Regions from separate parts of the Aquamicrobium ahrensii genome, predicted to be linked through region 2. Evidence: riboswitches for the same ligand, from Rfam matches in the RefSeq annotation. Region 2 holds a riboswitch; each other region holds the start of a gene.
What was found. Region 2 has a riboswitch for cobalamin ahead of ABID44_RS14535 (CbtB domain-containing protein). Riboswitches for the same ligand answer to the same signal wherever they lie in the genome.
Positions count from the first base shown of each region.

Region 1: another riboswitch for cobalamin. It lies ahead of ABID44_RS13570 (ABC transporter substrate-binding protein); the one in region 2 lies ahead of ABID44_RS14535 (CbtB domain-containing protein).
Region 3: another riboswitch for cobalamin. It lies ahead of ABID44_RS13875 (TonB-dependent receptor); the one in region 2 lies ahead of ABID44_RS14535 (CbtB domain-containing protein).

Region 1 covers NZ_JBEPMN010000011.1:25,545-28,814, forward strand. Annotated here, with positions in the region: gene ABID44_RS13565 (FecCD family ABC transporter permease) at 1-312, opposite strand, end outside; gene ABID44_RS13570 (ABC transporter substrate-binding protein) at 339-1,355, opposite strand; cobalamin riboswitch at 1,509-1,710, opposite strand; gene ABID44_RS13575 (trans-sulfuration enzyme family protein) at 1,826-2,995, opposite strand; gene ABID44_RS13580 (pyridoxal-phosphate dependent enzyme) at 2,992-3,270, opposite strand, start outside.
Region 2 covers NZ_JBEPMN010000013.1:7,103-10,372, forward strand. Annotated here, with positions in the region: gene ABID44_RS14525 (pyridoxal phosphate-dependent aminotransferase) at 1-393, shown strand, start outside; gene ABID44_RS14530 (histidine phosphatase family protein) at 400-954, opposite strand; adenosylcobalamin (AdoCbl) riboswitch at 1,015-1,097, shown strand; gene ABID44_RS14535 (CbtB domain-containing protein) at 1,146-1,355, shown strand; gene ABID44_RS14540 (CbtA family protein) at 1,368-2,102, shown strand; gene ABID44_RS14545 (hypothetical protein) at 2,110-2,742, shown strand; gene ABID44_RS14550 (TetR/AcrR family transcriptional regulator) at 2,840-3,270, shown strand, end outside.
Region 3 covers NZ_JBEPMN010000011.1:91,996-95,265, reverse strand. Annotated here, with positions in the region: gene ABID44_RS13875 (TonB-dependent receptor) at 1-2,032, opposite strand, end outside; cobalamin riboswitch at 2,135-2,329, opposite strand; gene ABID44_RS13870 (asparaginase) at 2,738-3,270, opposite strand, start outside.

The sequences.
Region 1 (3,270 bases), on a different contig from region 2:
CGACGCCCCCGCCGATATGCCAAGCAGATAGGGATCGGCCAGAGCGTTGCGCAGCAGCGATTGCAGCACGAGACCGGACAGCGCCAGCCCCGCGCCGCAGGAAGCGGCCACCAGCGCGCGCGGCAGGCGATAATTCCAGACGATGCCCATGTCGATCGGATCGAGCGGATAGGCAGCGCCCAGAACCTTGTTGGCCAGCGTCTGCACCACGATGGAGAGCGGAATGGGCGTCTCGCCGATACAGGTTCCGGCAAAGACCGCCGCCGCCAGGGCGACGAGGCTTGCCGGCCAGCGCCACCACAGCCGCGCCATGGAATGCTGGCCCGCAGAAACTATCGTCACCTGGCGACGCCCAGATCCACCAGCGCGTCGGCCAGCACCTCGATGCCGGCCACTGTGCGCATGGTGGCGTCCATGGCATGGCCGTCCATCACCACAATGCGGTTGTTCTTCACAGCCTCCATCTGGCTGGCGACCGGATCAGTCTTGAGGAATTCGAGCTTCTTTTCATGGTCGTCGGCGGGAAAGCGGCGGCGATCCATCCTGGCGATGATGATGATCGTCGGATTGGCCTTGGCGATGGTCTCCCAGCCAACCACCGGCCATTCCTCATCGGATTCCACGATGTTTCGAATGCCGAGCTTGTTCAGCATGTAGGCCGGCCCGCCCTTGCGGCCGGCGACATAGGGGTCGATGTTCATGTCGGCGCTGGAGAACCAGAACACGGCCGACACGTCCTCGATGTCGAGAGCCTTCGCGCGCTCGACGGCGTCATCCTCGCGCTTCACCAGATCTGCGACGACTTCCTCCCCCTTGTCCTGCACGTCGAAGATTTCAGCAAGCTCGCGCACGCCCTGATGAATGGTCTCAGTCGAGAAGGCGGCGGTGCGGGTGCCGTCGACGCCGACGCTGTTGTCCTTGGCCACGCAATCGGCGGGCATCACATAGGTCGGGACGCCGACCTCGTGGAACTGCTCGCGGGTCGCGACAATGCCCTCCGGCCCGACGTGCCAGATGAACTGCACCGCGACGAGATCGGGTTTCCTGGCCACCACGCTCTCGAAGCTGGGATCGTTGTCGGCCAGCCGCTCGACATTGTCGTTGATGGACTTGTGCTCGGGCAGCACATCGGTGAACCAGACGGAGGTGCCGGTCACCTTGTCGCCGAGACCCAGCGCATAGAGCGCCTCGGTGGAGGCCTGGCCGACGGTGACGGCGGTGGCCGGCGCCTTGTCGAAGGTGATCGTCTCGCCGCAGTTTTCCAGCGTGAGCGGATATTCCGTAGGCTCGGCGGCCGCATGGACCGTGAGCAGCGCAAGGCTAGCGGCGGCAAGTGCCAGACGCGGGAAGGTCATGACGCGAAGTTCTCCGATTGGTTTGCAGCGGGGACCGGAGGCTTCGGACGGGGAACGCAATGAAAAGCCACGCATCCGCAGGCATACGGCAGACGGCCTGATCAGGCAGGGAAGGCTTCATCGACAACCTCTCCCGGGCGCCCCGCCCGGCACGTTCAGTTCCAGTTGTCGGCAGGTCTCCTGACTGACGGATCGACGCCCTTCCCCGCCTTCCCGGGCCGAAGCCCAGTGGCATTTCCGGGGAGCGGACTCACCGCCTACAGTTGCGGGGGCAGTTTCGTTTCGCAGGTCTTTGGCCAACCTGCGGCGAATTCCCTCTTCGTTCCTTTCGGAAACCGACACCATGCTCGTATCGCATGTGCGGTGACCTTTTCAAGTCGGACAAACCGTCGTCCCCAGCAGCCTGCCGGCCCGAGCGGCCAATCGGGAACCGCTGAACCCCCGGGGCATTGCTTCGGGGCCTGCGTTCTTCAGCCTGCCAGCGCCTGCTCCAGATCCGCGGTCAGGTCCGCGCCATCCTCGATGCCCGCCGACAGGCGCACCAGCGAATCCGATATGCCGATGGCGGCGCGTTGCGCTGCGGGAATGGAGCCGTGCGTCATCGTCGCCGGATGCTCGATCAGGCTTTCCACGCCGCCAAGGCTTTCGGCCAGCGTGAACAGACGGGTCCGCTCCAGAAAGCGCTTCGTGCCCGCCAGATCGCGGTCGAGCTCCACGGAGAGCATGCCGCCGAAGGCCTGCATCTGACGTGCGGCGACAGCATGCTGGGGGTGACTTTCGAGGCCCGGATAGATCACCCTGCGCACGTCCGCGCGAGCTTCCAGCCAGCGGGCTATGGTGAGGCCGTTCTGCGAATGCCGCTCCATCCTGAGCGCCAGCGTCTTGATTCCGCGCAGGGCGAGGAAGCTGTCGAAGGGGCCGGAAATGGCGCCGACGGCGTTCTGCAGGAACCTCAGCCGGTCGCGCAATTCACCTTCCTCGCGCACCACGGCGACGCCTCCGATCATGTCCGAATGACCATTGAGGTATTTGGTGGTGGAGTGAACGACGATATCGATGCCGAGTTCCAGAGGCCGCTGGATGTAGGGGCTGCAAAACGTGTTGTCGACGATCGTCACCAGCCCCTTGCGGCCGGCGAGAGCCACCATCGCCTCCAGATCGACGATCTTCAGGAGCGGGTTTGTCGGCGTCTCGATCCATAAAAGCTTCGTCTCCGGCCGGATCGCGGCCTCGACCGCAGCAAGATCGGTGAAGTCGGCGAAATCCACGGCCAGCGAAGCCGTGCGCCGCCGCACCTTGTCGATGAGCCGGAACGTGCCGCCATAGATGTCGTCCGTCGCCAGGACATGCGTGCCGGCGTCGAACAGTTCCAGCACCGTCGCGATCGCCGCCAGTCCCGAAGCGAAGGCGAAGGCGGCAGCGCCGCTTTCGAGATCGGCCACGGCGCGTTCGAAGGCGAAGCGCGTCGGGTTCTGGCTGCGGGCATATTCGAAACCCTTGTGCACGCCCGGGCTTTCCTGCGCATAGGTCGAGGTGGCGTAGATCGGCACCATGACCGCGCCGGTCGTCGGGTCATGGCTCTGGCCGCCATGAATGGTGCGCGTCGAGAAAGCGAGCCGGTTCTTGCGGTCTGTGGTCATTTGCTGGTCCGCCTCAGATGGTTGATCAGGTCGATGCGGGTGATGAGCCCGATGAATTCGTCGCCGTCGAAGATGATGGCTACCTCGTTGCGGTCGAACACCGGCAGCAGCGCATCGAGCGTCTGGCTGGCCTGCAGCGTGTGCAGGTCGCGCGTCATGGCCGTGCGTACGTCCCCGTTGAAGCGCTCCCAGCGGCTGTCGTAGGGTCCCTCGACCCTGGCCAGGATATCGCTTTCGTCGATGATGCCGACCAGCCTGCCCTCTTCCAGCACCGG
Region 2 (3,270 bases):
ACGGTCATCGCCGCCTTCGAGAAAATCCGCAACCACTATGGCGTCAGCCGCATGGCGCAGATCGCCGGTGAAGCGGCTCTGGAGGATCAGGGCTATCTGGCCGGGGTCGTGCGCAAGGTGGATGCAGGTCGTCGCCGTATCGCGACAATAGCCGGGGACAACGGTTTGCAGGCCCTGCCCTCGGCCACGAATTTCGTGGCCGTGGATTGCGGTGAGGACGGAGCGTTCGCCCTGAAACTGATGCAGGCGCTGCTGGCGCGAGGCGTGTTCATCCGCAAACCCATGGCGGCAGGGCTGGATCGCTGCATTCGCATCAGCGTCGGGCTCGACCATGAGCTCGACATTCTGGCCGAGGAAATGCCGAAGGCTCTTGAGATTGCGAGGGCCGGCTAGCAGGCCCTACCGGAGCGCGGCCAGACGCAGGGCCCAGCGCCGCCCATCGCTGGTGAAACGCGTCAGCCCGAGCGGCTCGACATCGACCGACCAGAAGCCTTGCGGCGGCGCATCGAGCACCTCGCAAACTGCCGCGCGGATCACGGGCGGGTGGGTGATCGCGAGCGTGTGACCGGCCATGCCGAGGGCCTCTTCCAGGAAGGCGGACACACGACGCCTGAGATCGCGGAGCGATTCGCCGCCGTGCGGCGCCGCGTCCGGGTCCGACATCCACGTCGCCAGTTCGCCCGGCTCAACTTCGGCAAGCTTGCGTCCGGCCCACTGGCCGAAATCCTGATCGCGCAGCGCCTGCCGCGCTTCGCCGTCCAGCCCGAGAGCCCCGGCGGTCTCGACGGCGCGCAGCGCCGGGCTTCGCCACACACGATCGGCGCGCGCAAGGCCGCAGGCCACCATCCGGGCATACTCGATCGCTCCGGGCTCCAGCGGCTCATCCCGTGCGAAAGCGCCAAACCTGTTCGCTTCCGTGGAGCCGCAGCAGATCAACGTCAGGCGTCCTGTCATTCACACTCCCTTCGCTTCATTGACAGCCATACATGACGGCGACTAGTGTCGGCAAAGATTACGGATCTGGAAGCTGGTGAAAATCCAGCGCGGTCGCGCCACTGTGACCGGCAATTATCGCCGGAAGTCAGGCCTTGATCCGTGTTTCACAGCTTGCAACAGCGGGACGCAGCATCCCAGGGAGAAGCACGATGTCCGACATCACTTTTGCACCAGAAGTCCGCCCGGTTCCGATTCCGGTGCGCGAAATCATGCCGTGGGCGATCTTTGGCGGCCTGCTCATGATGCTGGCCATCTATTTTATCGGGGCGGAGGAAGGGGCGACAACCCTGCTCTCGAACCTGAGCACGCATGAATTCGTTCATGACGCGCGCCATCTCCTCGGCTTCCCCTGCCACTGAAAGTCTGACGCCATGGTTGGAAATCTTCTGCTTCGCGGGATGCTGGTCGGCATCCTGGCCGGACTTTTCGCGTTCGGATTCGCCCGTGTGTTCGGCGAGCCTCACATCGACAGCGCCATCGCCTATGAAGAAGCGATGGCCGCAGCCTCCGGCGAGCCTGCCGAAGAGGAAGAAGAACTGGTCAGCCGCGAGACCCAGGCGGGCCTGGGCCTCCTGACCGGCTCGGTCGTCTACGGCGCCGCCATCGGCGGTCTGTTCTCCCTCGTGTTCGCCTATGTCCATGGCCGCGTGACCTCGCTCGGACCCCGCGCCACCGCCGGGCTTCTGGCCGTCGCCGCCTTCATCGCCGTGGTGCTGGCGCCGGCGCTGAAATATCCGGCGACGCCGCCGGCCGTCGGCAATCCCGAAACGATCGGCGAACGCACGGAGTTGTTCTTCGTCATGCTGATCGTCTCCATCATCGCCGCTGTCGTCGCCGTGGCGCTGGCGCGGCGGCTGTGGACCCGGCTTGGCGGCTGGACCGCCGGTATTGTCGGTGGGCTCGCCTTCCTCGTCATCATCGCCATCGCCCAATATGCGTTGCCGACGGTGAACGAGATTCCGGAAGGCTATTCAGCCGACCTGCTCTGGCGCTTCCGCACCTCCTCGCTCGGCATGCACGCCGTGCTGTGGACGGTGATCGGCCTTGCCTTCGGCGCAGTCGCCGAGCGGGCCCTGCCTGCCGGCGCACGCGCCCGGGCGGCCTGACAACGCCATGACGCGGCGCGCTCCCCCACCGGCGCGCGCCGCGCTTCTTGTTGCGGTTGCCGCGGCTTGCTTCGCATCATCTTCGGCTGAAGCGCATCGGCGCAGCAATCCGGCGGAAATCAAAGGCATACCGATCGCCAGCCTGTCACACGGCCAGATGGCCGTGATTGCGGACCACCGCAGCGAGATCATGAAGCTCGCCGCGCAGGAGCGGCAGGTGGACGACACTTTCGTGCGGCTGCTGAATTACGGCAATATCCAGTATACCTATTGCCTGTGGGGGCTGGTTCCGGGCTCGCTGAGCGACGAGGAAAGCCCCTTCAACGAGTGCGCCCATGCCTATCTGTCGGCTGCGCGCGAACTGCTTTCCCATATGCGGGAAACCTCAGCCAACAAGGCAGCCGTGGAAGACCTCATATCGCGCATCGACGCGGATATGGTGCGCAAGCAATCGTCCTTCATTCTGTGCCAGTACAGCGCCGACACATTCGACACGGCCAGTGTTGTGCGCCCGGTATGGAGCGAAATCCCCAAGCATCTGCCAAGCCTGGCCGCCTTTTCAGGCCTCGGGCTGGCGCTGATCGGCGTCGGCATGGTTCTCGGCAAGGGGCGCTCTTATCCGGAGCAGGATCAGGTCTGACCCGACTTCCATCCATTCCCAGCCATCGTCCTTACTGAAATGAGCGCCCCTTGAATTAATTGAACGTACGTTTTATTAATTGATGGAGAGGAATCCGATGGCGCGAACGGCAGGCTCGGATGGAGAACGGACTGAGGCGGCGATCCGCGAGGCGGCTGTCGACCTCATTGCGCGTCACGGCTACGAGGCGGTGACCATGCGCCAGCTCGCCGCCCGGGTGGGCGTGCAGCCGGCCGCTCTCTATCGCTACTTTCCCACCAAGGAAGAACTGCTGTTCACACTGATGCGCGCGCATATGGAGGCGCTGCTGGGTGCATGGAACGACGCCCGCCCTTCCTCCGGCGACGCCGCCGAGCGGCTGTCCGCTTTCGTGGCCAATCACATCGCCTTCCATATCGAGCGGCGCTCGCAGACCCACGTCTCCAATATGGAGTTGCGCAGCCTGTCGCCCGAGCGGCTGACCATCATCCTGAGACTGCGCACCTCTTATGAAAAGGAACTGCGCGCCATCCTGCGCGAGGGCGCGGA
Region 3 (3,270 bases), on a different contig from region 2:
AGTCGGCCATGAAGTGACGCAGGCCGAGCGTCGCCGTCAGCGGCGCCGCCCCGTCAAAGGGTGTCCTGTTCGCCCCCGCCACTTTCTGTATGCCATATTGATAGGAGATCGCGGCCGATGCCCACCAGTCGGTGTGGAACTCGTATTCGCCTGCGAACTCGATGCCCCACAGCTTCACATCCTCGACATTGTCGTAGGTCCATACATTGGGCCGCGTCGGGTCAAGGTTCATAGGTCCGCGGATGAAGTCCTGATAATCGGCATAGAATATGCCGGCGCTGAAGCTTCCGCGGTCGAGCAGGCCTCTGATGCCCAGTTCGTAGTTCTTGACCGATTCCGGTTTCAGATGGGGGTTTGGCAGAACGATGCCCCCAATGAACGGATCGTTGGCCGACACGAACATCTGCTGTGAAGTGGGCATTTTGAAGCCTTCGCCATAGGAGGCGTAGACTGAGTAACTATCATCCAGTTCGTAGATCAGTCCGAGCTTTTTGATAAGTCTGGTGTTGCTTGTCACCTCAGGTTCGTTGCCTGGAAGCGGATTGTACTCCGTGTCGGCGGTAGGATCGATTCTATAGGTCGCAAAGCGCAGGCCGGGGGTGATTTTCAGCCGCCCATCCAGCAGTTCCATCTCGTCCTGGACATAGAAATCCGCTCGACGGGTCTTCACCTCGGGGAAATTGTAGCCCTGATTGGTCTGGATGGTCGTAGCGTCAGTGTCGGATCGATGGACGATGTTATAGCCGTCATAGGAGGAATCAGTCAGGTCCCCGTCGAAGCCGTAGATCAGCTTGTGCGAAACACCGCCTGTCTCGAAGCGACTGGTCAGCTGCAAATCCGCCTCAAGAAATGCTTCGCCATAGTTGCGCACAGGCGTGTAGGTGTCGGTGCGCGTGGCGAAGATGCGGGTCTGAGTGCCGGACGTGTCGCGCTTTTGCGGCGAATAGGACAGCTGCCACTTGATTTCGTCGACCAACGGAGTGTTCAGCGTCCATTTGTGCTCCAGCGCAAGGCGCACGCGTTGCATGTCGAGTTCACGCGGATAGCTGGCGCTTGAATAACCGCTGGAAGCAGCAAAAGCGTCCCACACCTGATCGACTTCGGTGTGACGCTTGAAGAATTCTCCCGTTAGTCGGAATTCGTGGTCCTCGGGGGTCCAGATGAGCTTGCCGAGCGCATTCCAGGCGTAGGTATCGGCATCGAACAGTTTGTCGCAGCCGAAATAACTCGGGCGCGGACATCCCCAGATGCCACCATCAGCGCGGGCATTTCTCAGGCGTGGTTCATGTGCCGAAAGGTGACCGAAACTCGCCAGCATCTGGAAGTCGCCCTGCTCGGCAGCTGCTGTGAACTGCTTGCGGAAGCTGCCGTCAAAACTGTCATAGGCGCTCTTGATTTCGCCTGCCCAGGGCTTTTCGCCGCCCGCCAGAAGATCCCGCGGATCACGCGTGCGAAATGAAACGACGCCGCCCAGCGCATCTGCGCCCCAAAGCACGGAAGATGGCCCTCGAACGATCTCCACCGCTTGCATATTGAAGGGGTCGACAAAATCGCGGCTGCCATAAATTGTCTGTTCCTGCACCCGCGCGCCGTCAACCAGTATCTGGACGCGGTTACCTCCCACGCCCCGAATGCTGAAGGCGCCGAGCTGGCCATAGGGGTTGTTGAGCGAGGTTTCGCGGTCGACGCTCAGGCCTGGTAGGTAGCGCACCATATCCTCGATGTCGCGAACCGCCCTTCTGTCGAGCTGCTCGCCGGTGAGCACCGTTACGTTCTGTGCGACATTGAACAGTTCATGCGGGCCGCGCTGGGCGGTGACGGTGATGCGCTCCAGAAGAATGGCTTCCTCCGGCGTCAGCAGGGGAGATTGCGGTTTTTCAATATCCTCCGTGCTCTGTTCGGTTCTGGCTTGGCCGAAAGCATGATCCGGCCCTCCAGCGGCGATGATCGCCGCCCCAAGCCCGAGCAGGGCGCCGAAGCTTCGTCCGTACCGGACGACGCGGTTTGCAGTGAAATATGTGAAGACAGCCATTGCTCCCCCTCTCTTTTTACAACGGGGGCTTGCAAGACTAGCGCCGCATCAGGCGGTTTTCGCGCCCAAATGCTGCACATTCCAGTGGTACACCCCGCCCACCGAACTTCCACGGTCAGGCAGGTCTCCTGGCTCACGGGTCGTTGCGCACCGTCTGTCTTCCCGGCAAAGCCAGTGACAATAAGTGACGGCGCACTCTCCGCTTACAGTTGCGGGGCAGCTCCGGCTTTCCACCGGATTCCCTCTTAGCTTTCGCTACCGGACGTAGACGAAAGAACCATAACCGCACCCTCGATAGCACGGACTGTCCACAAGTCAATTACCGCCAGGCCCTTTGCATAAGCCATGGCTCGACTCCGAGGATGCCCACCAATCGGGAGCTTGGCTGCACGTAAGGGGAGGGCTCTTTGAAGGTCGGATCGCCTGCTCACAGGCCGGCCGGACACCTCACATTGCTCGCCTTCCGAATGGGCCGAAACAGGCCCCTGCTGCGGGGGCGGACCCGCCAAAGCAGGTGGCTCGAAACCTGCGATCACCCGCAATATGGTCGTCTTGCCGCAACCAGACGCCTCAGGCAGGGAAGATGAAGGAGCCGGACGGAAAATCCAGGCTCCCTTCGTCGAGGGCGACATGACAGTACGATTGCGGGAGCAACTCGCAAAACCGACATGCACGCAGAACCCGGTTTCGCCTGCTGCAGGGATTTCAAATGGCTGCGCTTGGCGCACAACTGGAGGCATAGCCGGAAAAGGCGGTGGCGAGATCTGATCCCTGAACACCCGTTCCGAGGAGGAGCGACAGCAGCAGCCGCGCTTTGAGGCTTCCGATGTCGCCGCCGTGAATGAGCCCGCGAGACAGGAGGTCGATTTCCGAACCGCCGAAATTGTAGGTGGCCCTGAATACCGGACCGGCGGCCACCCGCGTGCTGAGCACGACCGGAATTTTTTGCGCCAGTTCCGCCAGTGGGTCCACCAACACATCGGGAACGTGCCCCGCGCCCATGGCCTCCACCACGAGGCCGGCATAGCCGAGGTCCGGCAGCTGGCGCAGCGCGCGGCCGTCATCTCCGAGGCAGGCTGTCACCAGCGCCACCGGCATGCCCGGCTGCGCCAGGCCCCCGGCGATCGGAGCCTTTCTCGCCGGGCGCATGTGAAGGTGCACCCGCCCCTCGACGACGTGGCCAATCGGGCCGCTCCCCATGGATTCAAATGCTGAAGGCAGGAAGGTGCTGACCTTCT